Regions from separate parts of the Paenibacillus sp. FSL H8-0317 genome, predicted to be linked through region 1. Evidence: riboswitches for the same ligand, from Rfam matches in the RefSeq annotation. Region 1 holds a riboswitch; the other holds the start of a gene.

Region 1 (7,981 bases):
AAAGCATTCTGTGTAATGGCGATGTGTGCCCTTGCAGCAGAAGAAGGACTTTCCCTGGATGTTGTATCTGATGGTGAACTGTTTACTGCACTGCAAGCAGGATTCCCAGCTGAGCGCATTCACTTCCACGGTAACAACAAAACGTTGGAAGAGATCGAAATGGCTCTTGATGCGGAGATCGGATGTTTTGTTGTTGATAACTTCAATGAATTGCATCTGTTGCAGGCTGTAGCAGCGGACAAAAATCGTAAAGTGAACATTTTGCTTCGTGTGACGCCTGGTGTTGAGGCACATACGCATGAATATATTTCCACAGGTCAAACGGATTCGAAATTTGGATTCGATATCGGCAATGGTACAGCATTTGAAGCGATTGACTTGGCTTCCAAGCAGTCCAACCTGGTATTGCTCGGTGTGCATTCCCACATTGGTTCCCAGATCTTCGAAGTTGAAGGCTTCCAGATGGCTGTTCAACGTGTTGCTGAATTTGCAGCAAGTGTATATGAGCGTCTTAATGTTGCTTTCAAAGTGGTTAACCTGGGTGGTGGATTCGGAATCCGTTATATCGATGGAGATACGCCGCTTGAAGTTGCGCAATACGTGAAGGCTATTACAGATGCCGTTAAAAATCATTTTGCTCAAATCGGCTATGCCGTACCTGAGATCTGGGTTGAACCAGGCCGCAGCATCGTGGGTGAAGCGGGAACAACGCTGTATACCGTTGGAACAAGCAAAGACATTCCAGGCGTGCGTAAATACGTTGCCGTGGATGGTGGTATGACTGATAACCCACGCCCTGCTTTGTATGAATCCAAGTACGAAGCTGTGCTTGCCAATCGTGCAAATGAGGCTGCTCAGGAAACGGTATCTGTTGCGGGTAAATGCTGCGAGAGTGGCGATATGTTGATCTGGGATCTGGACCTGCCAAAAGTGGAAAGCGGCGATCTGCTCGCTGTAGCTTGCACAGGCGCGTATAACTACTCCATGGCGAGCAACTACAACCGGATTCGTCGTCCGGCAGTTGTATTTGTCAAAGACGGTCAAGGAGATGTCGTGGTACGCCGTGAGACGTATCAAGATATCATCCAGAATGACCTGGTACCTGCACGTATTGGCAAACAGCCAGTGACTCGCTAATTCGTCAAAAGATAATGCGGTTCTGCATTATTCAAGATATAGGGATTTTGCAGTTGAAGCAGATGAAAAGGAACCTTCCTTTTTCGTCTGCTTTTTGCGTATTTGAGCTAAATCATGAAAAAAGTTGTCGTTTTTTTTGCGATCCAGACATTTTCGGTGTACACTAAGAAAAGTGCTGTAATGCTTGGCCCAGGGTCATGCGTTCTGGCACAATTAACGATGGTCAATACGAAAGGAGTCATTTACATATGGCGAAACAAGCGAAAATTAAATTGGCAAACGGCGGAGAAGTTTTGATCGATCTGTTCGATCAAGAAGCTCCAAACACAGTAGCAAACTTTGAGAAACTGGCTAACTCCGGTTTCTACAATGGTCTTACATTCCACCGCGTTATCCCGGGCTTTGTAGCTCAAGGCGGATGCCCTAACGGTAGCGGTGCAGGTGGCCCAGGTTACACAATCAACTGTGAAATTAACCCAAACAAACATGAGCGCGGAACACTTGCTATGGCACATGCTGGCCGTAACACAGGTGGAAGCCAGTTCTACATCTGCTACCAACCGCAACCACATTTGGATGGACAACATACTGTATTTGGTAAAGTAACTAAAGGTATGGAGTTCGTGGACGCTTTGGAAGGTAAAGACAAAATGGAAACTGTTGAAGTTGTAGAAGCTTAATACCTTCACCTTAACTAGATCCAAACATGAAGTGCTTCTTTTAAAGAAGCACTTTTTTTATTTTATGGCTTTAGCCAGTTGAGTGCGTGAAACGCGCGAAACAAAAAAACCACCCGCTATGCGGGTGGAGGGATCAAGGGTTTGACCACCAAGACCATTCCGATAAAATTGAGATGTTCAGGCTCAAAGAAAGGAATGGTCTTAGATGGCAAACAAGAGCTATAGCCTAGCTCACACAAAGTGGATGTGCAAATACCACATTGTATTCACCCCGAAGTATAGACGGAAAGAAATCTATAATCAAGTGAGAAAAGACTTAATCGAAATTTTTAGACGTCTGTGTAAGTACAAGGGAGTAGAAATTATAGAAGGTCATATGATGCCCGATCATGTTCACATGTTGGTAGCGATTCCACCGAAAATAGCTGTCTCAACGTTCATGGGATATCTAAAGGGAAAAAGTTCGTTAATGATATTCGAGAAGCATGCCCAGCTCAAGTATAAATACGGCAATCGAAAGTTTTGGGCAGAAGGGTACTATGTGAGTACAGTGGGTCTAAATGAAGCAACGGTAAGAAAGTATATTCGTGAACAAGAAGCACATGATCAAGCGTTAGATAAGCTGAGTGTAAAAGAATACGAAGATCCATTCAGCAGTAATCGGACCAAAAAGAAGTAAAACCAGTTTAACTGGTGAGTGAAAGTGACAAATAACACTGAGCCTGAACAGCCCTGCTGTCAGGCTAGCGTCTTTAGGCGCAGTTTGGCAACAGGGGGTTATACCCCAAGAGCAAACCACCCGTTGGACGGGTGGTCCTGATTTTTTTACATACTTGAAATCGATGATTAGAAAGGATGAATAAAACCTTGGATATGGTTACTCAGCTAAGCTTGTTAAAACTAATTTATAGTGAGCGCACGTTGTGGGATGAAGAACTGCAGGCATCGCGGCATGTCGTTCCGGATAGTCTATCCGTAAAGGATCGAGAAGCGCTTGAGGCAGCCGGGCATGAACCGAATCGATTTGTACGTCCGCAACATGATGAAACGATTACTGAGCTGAAAAAAGTTGCAAATCAATGGACGATCAATGATGCAGCGCAGGCCTTTGTATCCTCTTTGTGGTCAGCACCCATGATTTGGCGCTCGTTGCTTACAAGCAAGCTTATTGCGAGCAGTATGCCAAGTCATGAACATACGCCATATCCATCTTCGAACACTTGTAAGATCTGCGGATTAAGTGTAGATCAAGCAATCGACACGACGCTGCAATGGTATTGGCGGATGACCAATGGAACCCCGTTGGACGGTGATCCTTTTGGAAGCGTGTTGGCACTTCGAGAACTGGCTACCGCGAAGGAGATTCCAATACCCAATGATTACGACCGCTGGACATTCCGTGCGGTGTTAACGGTGCTCCGCGAGTTACCTCCCAAAACACGTTACAGCAAGGCAGCAGTAGCGCTCAAGAAGGAACGTCTTTTGCCTACACAGAAGGAATATGTCTACCGTGATTTGCTTGAGACGTTAGCTCTGATTGGCATACTGGATACGCCGGAGCATCCTGGTATGATCACGGAATTTACCTCTTATATGCAACGTGACGCACGCCCCAATGTGCGGGTTGAAGTGCAGGCCCCTCTGGCGTGGTGGGATTCATCTGTCGGAATTAATGAGAACAACCTGAACAAAATATTTCAAGATTTTGATCTGAATAATATATCTCTTGCGGATAAGCCTGATGAGAGTCCAGCAGTAAAGGACACGATCTTAGGTGCATTGGAGAAGAAGAGAAGTGTTCGCGGAAAAGTGCCAAAGGCATCTCCTGATGCAGGTACCGGGGAGGTACAGTCTGGCGATGTGTATGCTGTTCGGGTCCGGGAAGGTGTATGGGTGACAGTATATTGTCACGAAGTCAGAGACAAGCGCGTCATCGTCGAATATCTGGATGGTGTCTTTCCAGAGATGCCGGGAAAAGCAGATTTGCATGGGACGTTTCGACCGAGAGCGAATGGACGCTGGAAATGCTCGGCTATTGCGATTGATTCCACAAGTTGGGTCAGAAGGGTGGCAAGAGAGTTCCCGCTTCCGACTTCGCCCCTGCAAGAACCTGACCGCATTCCATTTCATAATGCCAAAGAATTAAAGCATATGGCGAGCTGGTGTTTTCCTGATATGTAGAATGATACGATGGATGTGAAAATGTGCCTCCAAGCAAAAACCGTACCTCCTGAGAGGAAGCGGTTTTTTGTTGTTTCTTAGCTTATTAAAAGTTAGTATGTGACAAAAAGGAACAAAAAACAATTGATTTTTTGGCATTAAAGTGCTAACATCCAAGTAATAACGAAAGCAATCCTTCAGGGCAGGGTGCAATTCCCTACCGGCGGTGATGCAGGAAGTGTAAGGACCTATGTGTCCAGCACTTGATGCAAAGTCCGTGACCTGTCTGCCATTGGCAGATGGCTGATCTGGTGTAATTCCAGAACCGACAGTATAGTCTGGATGGGAGAAGGAGAGGTGCAGACCTAACAGGTTAGCATTCAGCAGGAGTATTGCTGCACGGTCACGATGTGTGATGTCTTGCACTGTGCAGGGAAGATCCGGTTACGCCGGACAGTTCCATACATATGCCGCACTATAAAAGCTCTTTACCTGTAATTGATGTTCATTAAGGTATGTGTCTATTTTCACTTGCCCGAAATGAAGTTTTGGGCAAAGTGTTGGCGTGCTGTATCCATTTCACTCCTGCTGTTGACATTTGTCTCTCATCATCCCCATCGAACTGATTGTTCGACGGGGATTTTTTAATAAACAAGACTTTAAACCGCGGGGTGAACGGATTTGGAAATGATCAATGATGAATTTTATATGGCACTGGCATTGGATATGGCGGAACGAGCACAGGGACAGACGGGGATCAATCCGGTCGTTGGATGTGTAGTTGTGAAAGAAGGTCGTATTGTAGGCCTGGGGAGCCATCTGAAACGTGGAACCGGTCATGCAGAGGTGCATGCACTTAACATGGCAGGCAGTGATGCAGAAGGAAGTACGGTATACGTTACACTTGAGCCTTGTAGTCATTATGGCAAGACGCCACCTTGTAGTGAACGCCTGATTCATGAAAAGGTGAAACGTGTTGTGGTATGTTGTGAAGATCCAAATCCGCAAGTATCCGGCAGAGGCATAAGCATGCTTCGTCAACAAGGCATTGAAGTTGAAGTTGGCGTACTGCGTGAGCGTGGAAGACGCATGAATGAAAAATTCATTAAATTTATTACAACGGGTCTACCTTTTGTGACACTGAAGACAGCTACAACTTTGGATGGGAAAATTGCTACTCGCAGCGGAGACAGCAAGTGGATCTCGAACGAGCCTGCTCGTGAGATTGTGCATGCCCTTCGTCATCGTCACCAGGGAATTATGGTTGGCGTGGACACAGTGATTGCCGATAATCCAGAACTTACAACCCGTTTGCAAGTCGAAGGCATTAGTCCGGTGCGCATTGTGGTGGATTCCAAGTTACGTCTTCCCGTAGGTGCCAAAATGGTTAAGGATGGTCTTGCTCCAACATGGGTGCTAACAACAGACGAAGCCAGTCCTGAAGCTGCTGAACGTTTGGAAGCCTACGGCGTCGAAATTATACGCTGTGGTCCTGGACCACGTGTGGATCTGTTAAACGGACTTAGCAAGTTGGGTGAGCGTGACATTGGTTCAATTTTGCTTGAAGGTGGAGGTACCTTGAATGGAGCCATGCTGGAGGCAAGGTTGGTCGATCGACTGCTGATGTTTATCGCTCCGAAGATTGTAGGCGGTTATGATACACCTGGAAGCTTCCGCTTCGAAGGTGTGGAACGTATGAATCAGGCGATTCAATTGAATCAGTTGGAGATCGAACAAGTTGGAGATAATATCAGCATTGGTGGTATTCCGGTGTGGCCTGAATAAATAAATGGATTTGAAAGTAGAAAGTTAGGTTTTTTATAACTTGAAAAAGGGAGGCGGCAGCATGTTTACCGGTTTGGTGGAAGAAGTCGGTCAGATCCGGCGTATTGGTCGGAAAGGCGAAGCGATGGTCCTGAATATCGGAGCTTCCGCCATCATGGACGATCTGAAGATTGGTGATAGTGTAGCAGTGAACGGCGTGTGTTTAACTGCGACAACACTCGAAGGTGGAGGTTTTACCGCCGATGTAATGCCTGAAACCTATCGCCATACCAATCTCAGGCAGCTGCAATCTGGCAGTAAAGTTAATCTGGAGCGGGCCATGCAATCAGGCGGTCGTTTTGGCGGACATATCGTTCAGGGTCATGTCGATGGTACTGGAGTGATTGGCAGTATAACACGTGATCAGAATGCAATTGTGTTTGAGATCAAGCCTGATGATCACCAGTTGTTCAAATATCTGATCCCCAAAGGATCGGTTACACTGGATGGCATTAGTTTGACCGTTGTCCATACGTCGGATACGGCATTCACGGTTTCCATTATCCCGCATACCATTGGTGAAACTGTACTAAATGTGAAAAAGACAGGGGATACCATTAATATCGAATGCGATATTTTGGGCAAATATGTGGATCATCTGCTCCAGTATGGGAGAGGACATCGGGAGATGGGTGCTGGCAAGCCGCGCAGTATCAGTGAAGATTTTCTCGCCAATCACGGATTTGCATAAATAGAGAACAGAAATTAACTGGAGGTGGGCCAATGTCAGAACAATCCATTCTGGACACAATAGAAGAAGCCATATATGATCTCATGCGTGGTAAACCCGTCATTGTTGTGGATGATGAAGATCGGGAGAATGAAGGCGATTTTATCGCTTTGGCCGAAAAGGCGACACCTGAAGTCATTAATTTCATGATTACTGAAGGTAGAGGTCTGGTCTGTGTTCCGATTACACAACAACGTGCGGACGAACTTAACCTGAAACCAATGGTTCAACAAAATACGGATTTCCATGGAACAGCTTTCACCGTTTCTGTGGACCACAAAGATACGACAACAGGTATCTCGGCACATGAACGTTCTATTACTGTGAAAGGTCTGATTGATCCTGAGGCGAAAGCCGGGGACTTCCGTAAGCCTGGTCACATGTTCCCGTTGATTGCAAAAGACGGCGGTGTACTTCGGCGTGCCGGACATACGGAAGCTGCAGTAGATCTTGCTATCATGTGTGGTTCCTACCCTGCTGGCGTTATCTGTGAAGTGATTAAGGAAGATGGCACAATGGCCAGACTTCCGGATCTGCAGGAGATTGCCCGCAAACATGATCTGAAGCTGATCAGTATTCAGGACATGATTCGTTACCGTAACGAAAAAGAACAGCTGGTTCAACGTGAAGTGGCTGTGCGTATGCCAACAGACTTTGGTGAGTTTCAAGCGGTGGCTTATACAAATGCTGTGGACAATAAGGAACATGTGGCTTTGGTCAAAGGAGAAATTGATGGTTCGAAACCTGTGCTTGTACGTGTGCACTCTGAATGTTTGACAGGTGATGTATTCCATTCGCATCGTTGTGACTGTGGTCCGCAGTTTGATGCGGCACTCAAACAGATTCACGAGGAAGGCAATGGCGTACTGTTATATATGAGACAGGAAGGTCGGGGGATTGGGCTGATTAACAAGCTCAAAGCCTATAAGCTGCAAGAGGAAGGTATGGATACTGTTGACGCAAACCTGAGTTTGGGTTTTGCTGCCGACTTGCGTGATTACGGAATTGGCGCTCAAATTCTAAAAGACCTTGGAGTTCGTCAGATCAGACTGTTAACTAACAACCCTCGTAAAATTAAAGGCCTTGAAGGATATGGACTTGAAGTGGTAGAGCGTGTCGCGATCCAGATGGAGGAGAACGAGGACAATACGGTGTATCTTCACACCAAGCAAGCCAAGTTGGGGCATATGCTCAAGTTTGATGATATCGAGCAGAACGAAGAGTAAATAATTTTAGATGAATAACGTTCACCATGTAATTTATGGAAGAGATTGATTAGGGATTTCCGTTACTTACATTACATTATACCGTTAGGGAGATGACATGAATGGCACAATTTTTTGAAGGACATTTAGTATCAGAAGGATTAAGATATGGAGTTGTTGTTGGACGTTTCAACGAATTCATCACGAGCAAATTGCTTAGCGCAGCGCTCGATGCATTCAAACGT
Region 2 (7,981 bases), 500 kb from region 1:
CAGAAAGAAGCATATCGGTGGCAATGGCCATATCATCCATGGGAGCAACGGCTTTAACGAGCATTTCTTTCGTTTTGGTTGTAGTCATAAGAGAACCCTCCTTATTTTAATAGAGATTTTAATTGTTCAATAGCGTTGGAAGAGTTGTCCAAATCATCTTCGATTAAGGATTTTAGTGTGTCGTCTTTTACGAGTTCCAGCATCGTTACGGCTTTGGTGGCACACGAAGTTTTGAGAGTTAGCAGTTCATGTACTTCGAGTTTCTCATGTAATGCAAGTTCCTTAGTTGCCATCATTAAGCACCTCCAAAAAATAGTTGTTTATAATAGCTAATAACCTGCTGCGAAGCATATAAACAGGATTTATTATAATTAATTCGAGAAAAATAGTATTTAACTTTTTATTTATCTGTTGATCTCATATCCAGGTCATGGTGAAGTTCCGTGGCAGGAATGACGGGCTCAGGTATCTGTCCCTTTGGAACAGGATTGGAGATATATACATAGTCTCCGGTTCCATCAGGTGCACTTCCTGTAGCCCATAAACCTTCGGCGGATTCAGTTCCCTCGGAGAGATTCCAGAATTCATAGGCCTGCGGCTGAGATTCTTGCTCGGCTTCAGGAGGGAAAGAGGCTGGAACAACGACTCCATTCTTTTCTTCCAGTTCCTGAATAGCGGCCATCCATTGATACTGGTGATAACGATCACGTGCTAACATTTTACGGAAAGTAGCCCGCACACCTTCATCAGTTGTCATATGGTACAGTCTTGCCACCTGAAGGCGACCCTGACTCTCGGCATGCAAATTGGAGCGCATGTCTGCAAGCAAGTTTCCGCTTGCCACGATATACGAACCATTCCACGGAACACCGTTAGAGTTGGTTGGCAAACCACCAAGACCGCTGACGAGCAGATGTTGTGGGTTGATACCGCCCATAATTGCTGCTGTCACAGGATCCTTAGCGGCTTGTTGTTGTTCCTCAGGAGTAGCACCATCCAGCAACTGACTGATCAATGAGCAGAGCATCTCGACATGTCCAATTTCTTCGGTGCCAATATCCATTAGCATATCTTTATATTTCTCTTCACCTCGACAATTGAATCCCTGAAAAAGATACTGCATCATGACGGTCATTTCACCAAATTGCCCTCCCAACACTTCTTGAACCTGACGTGCAAGCATGGGATCGGGACGATCTACTTTGACTTCAAATTGCAACTCTTTCTGATGTCGAAACATGTGAATCCCTCCAATAAAGATGTCTTAAAATTCTGATGATTTCAAAATTTTATTAACCTGTCTATTGGAAATTAAACAGTAAAATTAAAAAAGACAAAGCAGGAGAATGGGGGCTTCTCCTGCTTTGTCTTTTTAATTCACTACAACATTTTGTTAGACGTCTTCCAATAAACTCTATTCTGAATCCGGTCTTTTGACTTGAAGCGGTGGAGGGATGAGCCAGCCTTTTTCTTTGTTCATTTGAAGAATTCGGAGGCCTAGAGCTGTTTTGGTTGCATGATATTTAGCAAATAACGCGCCAATATCTTCTCTGATCGATTGCCCAATCGTTTGGCTTGCAGCAACCAGACCCATGGCTGTATCGGCTGTTACTTTTGCAGCAATCTCGGGATCTGTGAATCTTGCGCCAGCCGGGATATCCTCAAACTCAACATGTGGTCTTTCCGGCAGTGTTGGTGCAGGGGCAATACCATTTTCAGTCAATAGTGTATCACATTCTTTAATTTCGAGTTTGGCTTGGTCCAGCAGGTCTTCCAAGATTTTCTTCAAATCTTTATCTCCTGCATGACTCATATAAGCTTGGTAGCAAGACACAGCGCCTTTGGCTATTGTGGAACATTGCCATACACTAAAGATTTCACCATAATGCATCGGCTCGTTCTTGGGGTTGCCACTTAGAATACCCATGATTTGATTTCCCTCCAGTATGTTAATTTACCACCAACTTATGATCGCCTGTATTCTATAAAATTATGCACTGAACGGGGAATCGAGGATGTTATCTAAATTAACAACATATTTATTATGTAAACTAAGAGAATCTAAACAAATTTATCTTGTTATTCAAAAAGGAAAAACCAGCAGAACAGGTCTGCTGGTAGGAGTGCAACGTGTATTTTTAGACTGGAAAAAGTGGGTTACCATTCATCCCGATCCATAATTCTGACTTTTCAAGCTGTCCAGCCAGATGTAATAACCAATCTTCACGTCCCTTGGTTGCCATCACCTGAACACCCATTGGCAAACCTTCTGGTGTCATATGCAAAGGCACACTTATCGCAGGCTGGCCTGTTAAATTCGCAAGCTGGGTGAACGGAGTATACGTAAGACTTGGCTCAAACATCTCATAGATGAGTTGTTGCTGCTGGGTCTTGTCCAGTTCGCTGATCCGCATCAGGTTACGGATCTGTTCATCATGAGGTGTTAACTCTCCAATTTTGGGCGCAGAAAATGCATTAACGGGTGTGACGTAGAAGTCGTAACGCTCAAACAAAGTGGACATCTGAGCAGCGGCAACATCCCATTCAGCCAGACTATGCACGAATTCCGCAGCGGACACCTTTTTGCCAGCTTCAGCCAGAACCCAGGATTCAATCTCCATATCATCTGAGGTAAGAATTCGGCCCATGGAACGTTCCATGGAAGAGATCATTGCCGCCATTTCTCCACTGTTCATCATATAGTAGTTCTCCATCAACCGGACTCCGTTAACCGGACTCAGCTTTTCTTCAACAAGATGCCCTTGGTCTTCCAACCAGCGAACGAGTTTGTGCACAGATTCTTTGGCTTCTGCGCTGACGGGTGTACCTACAGGTGAATCTGTTGTGTACGCAATTTTCAGTTTGCGTTGATGAGGATAGCTCATATCTGCCAAGTAACTGCCTGGAAATAGTGGAGCATGAAACGCAGCTTCAGGCTGAATGACTTGCAAAGTATCGAGGAGGGCGGCGCTGTCCCGAACCGAGCGGGACAGGGCAAAATCAATGGATGCGCCTTGCCATTGACGACCAACTCCAGGCCCCACAGGTGTCCGTCCGCGTGTTGGTTTTAATCCAAACAAGCCGCTAAAGGAAGCCGGGATACGAATCGAACCGCCTCCGTCACTGGCTCCGGCAAGCGGGACAATCCCTGAAGCTACTGCCGCGGCAGCACCGCCACTTGACCCACCTGGGGAGTGATTGATATTCCATGGATTGCGAGTTGGACCATGAAGACGGGGCTCGGTAATATTTTTTAAACCAAATTCAGGCGTATTGGTATGTCCTATAATGATAAAGCCTGCATCACGTAGTCGAGTGACAAAATTGGAATTGCGTAATGCACGATGCTCGCTGAACAAACGGGAGCCTGAAGTCAGAAATTCACCTTCCAAGGATTGCGAAATATCTTTCAGGAGCAGGGGCACACCGGCAAAAGGTTGTTCGCCGGGGCGAACCAAACCGGCTTCCTCCCGTGCGCGATTTTCATATGTACGAATAACCGCATTAAGTTGCGGATTCACTTCTTCAAGGCGTGCAAACGCCGCTTCCAGCATTTCAACCGGGGATACTTCCCGGGATCGGATCAGTTCAGCCAAACCTACGGCGTCGTAGGAGGTATATGAGAATGAAGACATTAATGATCGTTCCTCTCTGAATATAATTCATCTGTTTATTCCATATGTCATCGTACCACCGGATTAGACAAAAGACAAAACATAGAAGAGACGTAGTGCGATGATATGCATATTCGTTATGAGGTTGGAGGGAGAAGAGCGGAGGATTTGCGATATAGAAATAAAGAACAGGGTTAATAGCTCATATTGCTAATTGAGAAAATGATCGAGTAATGGAATTGAAAAAACCACTGCTCATCTAATTTGATGTGCAATGGTTTTATTTTATATTTGACTATTTGTTTATATGTGAACCTCAGATATATCCACTTACTCTGTACGCAGCTTCGGTGCAGCATCAGCCGCAGTTGATGATCTTTCCTGCTGTCTGGAAATGGCGAAGAGGGCCACCCAGATCAGGATAAAACCAAGCAGCTGCTCCCATGTAATCAGTGTACGGAAAGCAATCCAGTTCACCAACACACCCGCCATCGGGAAGCTAAGTTCTGCGAGTGTTGCAACAGATGCTTTGGTTGACGACAGACCTTTGTAATACAACAGAAGACTGAGCAAACCTGGTAACAATGCCTGACCAAGAATGTTGAGGATGACAGCAGTCTGTTCACCCGTTCCGGACGGAAACGTCCATGCCGCACCTTCATTCCACGTCATAAAGATCAGGAGCGGGAGAGCAACGACAAAGCGAAGAGAGGTGACCGTTTCATAACGCGCCTGCCCCAGCATCAATCGGCCCATTACGGTTGAACCTCCCCATAAGGCAGCAGCCCCAAGGGATAACAAGCTTCCAGCATGAATCCAGTTGTCCCAGTTACCTAATGGCAATGTGAAGCCAAATGTAAGCAGGTACGTTCCTGCTAATGCTATGAAGAACAATCCACCAAAGCGACGTGGCAAGGTTTCTTTTAATAACAGTTTAGCCAGCACGATAGCGAAGAGGGGTTGCATTTTTTGCAATAAAAGCACCGTATTTGGATCGTTATGTGTTAGTGCCATGGTGAACAATACCGTTGCGAGTGCTGATCCTCCCCATGAGATAAAAATCACGGCAATCCAGTGGCGAGCACGCAGGTTTTTCAGGTCAGACCGGAATTTCCACAGCACGGGAATGGCAATAAGACTGACGATGATATGTTCCACCAGTACAATCTGCGTGGATGTCATCGTGTTTAGCAAAATAATGCGGAAGAGTGGGTCGACACCCCATAAGGCGGCGCCTAGAACTACAAGCCAGAATCCGGTATTACTTCGTTCCTTGCGGTAAACAGGTGATGCTGCTGATGTCTTTTCCATATTCAGGACTCCTTCGTCAGAACACGGAATCTTCAGTTGGCAAAATCGACAAAAGCCCCCGTTTTGGTATATACCAAATAAACGGGGGCTCATCCAAGGACATGCGTCAGGAAAGAGGCCTTCCCGTGAACGGCATGTCAATGTGTTGATCTTCTCTCATCCGGACTGTACCGTCGGCCTTGGATTCACACCAAGTCAGTCGCTAAATGTCCTTTGTTAAGAACAAATAGCGAGTCGCGGGCTGGTTCCGAAGAACATCACCGCCGGTTGGGAATTGCACCCTACCCCGAAGATCCTATTCAATTATATAGTGTGTTGAACAAGCTGTAACATTAATAAGTTCATCTTATTCCTGTAAGCGCTAGCAGTTCAAGCATTTTTTTTAGAAAACGATTTTCCAGCTGCCTTGCTGTCTGCGAAGGAGTACGATCTGACCAGCGTGATACGCATCATGGAGTACCCAGCGAGCTAGTTCGTGTGCCCATTTCTCTTCGGAGTCCATATATGCGGCTTCAAGATCTGACTCTTGTAGTGCAGCCAATTGATCTCGCAACTGTTGGGCTAATCGAGTTGTACCTTGTAGCAGTGTATTCCATCCGGCTGTGTCAGTTGCATCTCCAGGATTCCCAAATGTGTATTCATTGGAGTCTACAGCAGGAAGGGTAGGCTCCTTACCTTGCATGCGACATAATAAGCGATGGTTGTAATAATACATATGGTTAACCAACTGCCAGATACTTAATCCCCCTGAGGGTGGAATCCAGGCTGCTTGTTCTGCTGTAAGACCCTCCAAGGATTTCGACAAAGGTACAATCCAATTACATTGATCCCAGGTATCATCCTTCTGAATACGTAACACATCTAGTGCTGTTGTTTTCGTCATTGCCTTTTCCTCCTTGCGTATAATTGTGATATGTGTTGTAACTAGCTAAAACTGGTTAATGAGGTTACACTTAATATAACACATCAAAGATGAGTTGTAACCTTCTTTATCAAATTAGATGGTTACACTAAACGGAGGTATATATATGGACAGGTTATGGACCGATTTTGTAAACAGCGATTATCACGACTGGCGTGGGGGAGATCGATCGGAGGACAGGCTTGGGAAGGCGAGCTGGCAGCAAGACTTTCTGGCTCGATGGCAACTTAACGCTTCTGTCCCTGCATCTCCAGAAGATGAGTTGTCCATGAGAAACTTCAGGAACAAATTGAAGGCTCTGGGAGCCCGCTTGTCTTCTGGAGCATCATTAACGGATATAGAAAAACAATGGTTAAATGGCATTATGGAAAAAGGGCATGTGAGAAGAACATTGACTACAATTGATCAGGAACTGAAACTCCAACTGTTAGCTGTAGAAGCACATTGGCATCAGGTTATGGCTGAGGTAGCTGCTGATTTTGCCACGACTTTGGTGGAGGGCGAAGGGCATAGGATTCGGATCTGTGATAATTCGGATTGTCGCTGGATGTTCTATGATGATACCCGAAGCAGAACACAGAAGTACTGTGATGATAAGATGTGTGGAAATCTGATGAAGGTCAGAAGATTTCGGGCGAAACGAAAATCCCAAAATTGATAAATACTAACAATAACTATATAATGTATATATACTAGCGAAAAAATAGTCAGAAGCAGTACAGATTCGTAAGCAGGATATGATCGTCTTTCAAACCAAATCAGATGGGAGATGTGTCTTGTGCGGACAAGTTATCTGTTGAAAAATGGCTGTGTGTTGTCGATGGATGCTCGAATTGGACAGTATAAGAGGGCGGACGTTCTGATCCAAGATTCGTTGATCACGGCGGTTCAACCCGATCTGGATATTCCGGATGCGGAGATCATTGATGCTTCATCGATGATTATTATGCCTGGGCTGGTGGACACGCATCGGCATATGTGGGAATCACTTGTCAAAACAGCGGGAACCAACTGGTCGTTACCAGTTTATTTGCAAAATCTCTATTATGGTGCAATGGGAAGCAAGCTCCGTCCAGAAGATAGTTATATTGCCAACTTGCTCGGTTCCTTGGAAGCGCTTAATGCAGGAGTGACAACGGTGTTGGATTGGAGCATGCCGTATTCCCCTGACCACACGGATGAACTGATTCGTGGACTTCAGGATGCTGGCATTCGGGCGGTATTTGCTCACGGAGTCCCTGGTGAGACGGACTACTGGAATCGGGATAGTCGACTTACGTATTCGAATAATGATGTGAGAAGAGTCAAAGAACGTTATTTTTCATCACGGGATCAATTACTTACTTATGGGCTTGCCATTCGTGGTCCGGAGTTCAGTCATTGGGATACAACCGTGAAAGAGATCGAACTAGCACAAGAACTGGATGCGATCTGTTCCATGCATGCCGGATTTGGCAGTTGGGGATCTGTGGATCGCTCGATTAGTCACTTGTACGAAGCAGGACTGTTAAGTCCACGGGTGAATATCGTTCATGGTAACACTATGGGCATGGATGAATACAAAATGCTGGCAGATAGCGGCGCTTCCTTGTCGGTCACACCTGAAGTTGAAATGATGATGGGTCATGGATATCCGGCCACCGGCTATTTTCTTGAACATGGGGGAACCCCTACACTTGGTGTAGATGTGGTAACGTCGACAGGCGGAGATATGTTCTCGCAGATGAAGTTTGCACTTCAAGCTGAACGATCCAGAGCCAATGAACAACTTTTGCAGCAGGGTGAGATGCCTGGTGAGTTGAACTTGCAGTCCAGCCAAGTGCTGAGATTTGCAACTTCAGCTGGTGCACAAGCATTGGGATTGGAGCAGAAGGTGGGCTCGTTGACCCCGGGAAAAGAAGCGGATCTGATCATGATTCGTACCACCGATCTGAATATGTTCCCTGTTCATGATCCAATCGGCGCTGTCGTGCAATTTGCCAATCCATCCAATGTGGATACGGTCTTTGTGGCAGGTAGACTTGTGAAGCGAGAGGGCAAACTTTTGAATGTTGATCTGGATGCGATTCGGGATACGGCGATGCAGAGCAAAGATTATTTGTTAACCCAATACCGGATGTCAGATGCAGAGAGA

The links. A riboswitch is a leader RNA that binds a small molecule or an ion and turns the genes downstream of it on or off. The one in region 1 is predicted to bind FMN.
Region 2: another riboswitch for FMN. It lies ahead of MHB43_RS18535 (DMT family transporter); the one in region 1 lies ahead of ribD (bifunctional diaminohydroxyphosphoribosylaminopyrimidine deaminase/5-amino-6-(5-phosphoribosylamino)uracil reductase RibD).

What each region holds. Positions count from the first base shown of each region.
Region 1 covers NZ_CP150294.1:4,674,530-4,682,510, reverse strand. Annotated here, with positions in the region: gene lysA (diaminopimelate decarboxylase) at 1-1,137, shown strand, start outside; gene MHB43_RS20925 (peptidylprolyl isomerase) at 1,386-1,817, shown strand; gene tnpA (IS200/IS605 family transposase) at 2,023-2,496, shown strand; gene MHB43_RS20915 (hypothetical protein) at 2,691-3,998, shown strand; FMN riboswitch at 4,167-4,335, shown strand; gene ribD (bifunctional diaminohydroxyphosphoribosylaminopyrimidine deaminase/5-amino-6-(5-phosphoribosylamino)uracil reductase RibD) at 4,659-5,762, shown strand; gene ribE (riboflavin synthase) at 5,824-6,492, shown strand; gene MHB43_RS20900 (bifunctional 3,4-dihydroxy-2-butanone-4-phosphate synthase/GTP cyclohydrolase II) at 6,525-7,757, shown strand; gene ribE (6,7-dimethyl-8-ribityllumazine synthase) at 7,859-7,981, shown strand, end outside.
Region 2 covers NZ_CP150294.1:4,173,594-4,181,574, reverse strand. Annotated here, with positions in the region: gene MHB43_RS18560 (spore coat protein) at 1-88, opposite strand, end outside; gene MHB43_RS18555 (spore coat protein) at 102-293, opposite strand; gene MHB43_RS18550 (manganese catalase family protein) at 401-1,240, opposite strand; gene MHB43_RS18545 (DUF3231 family protein) at 1,415-1,927, opposite strand; gene MHB43_RS18540 (amidase) at 2,139-3,635, opposite strand; gene MHB43_RS18535 (DMT family transporter) at 3,945-4,925, opposite strand; FMN riboswitch at 5,070-5,223, opposite strand; gene MHB43_RS18530 (DinB family protein) at 5,308-5,808, opposite strand; gene MHB43_RS18525 (CGNR zinc finger domain-containing protein) at 5,954-6,505, shown strand; gene MHB43_RS18520 (amidohydrolase family protein) at 6,626-7,981, shown strand, end outside.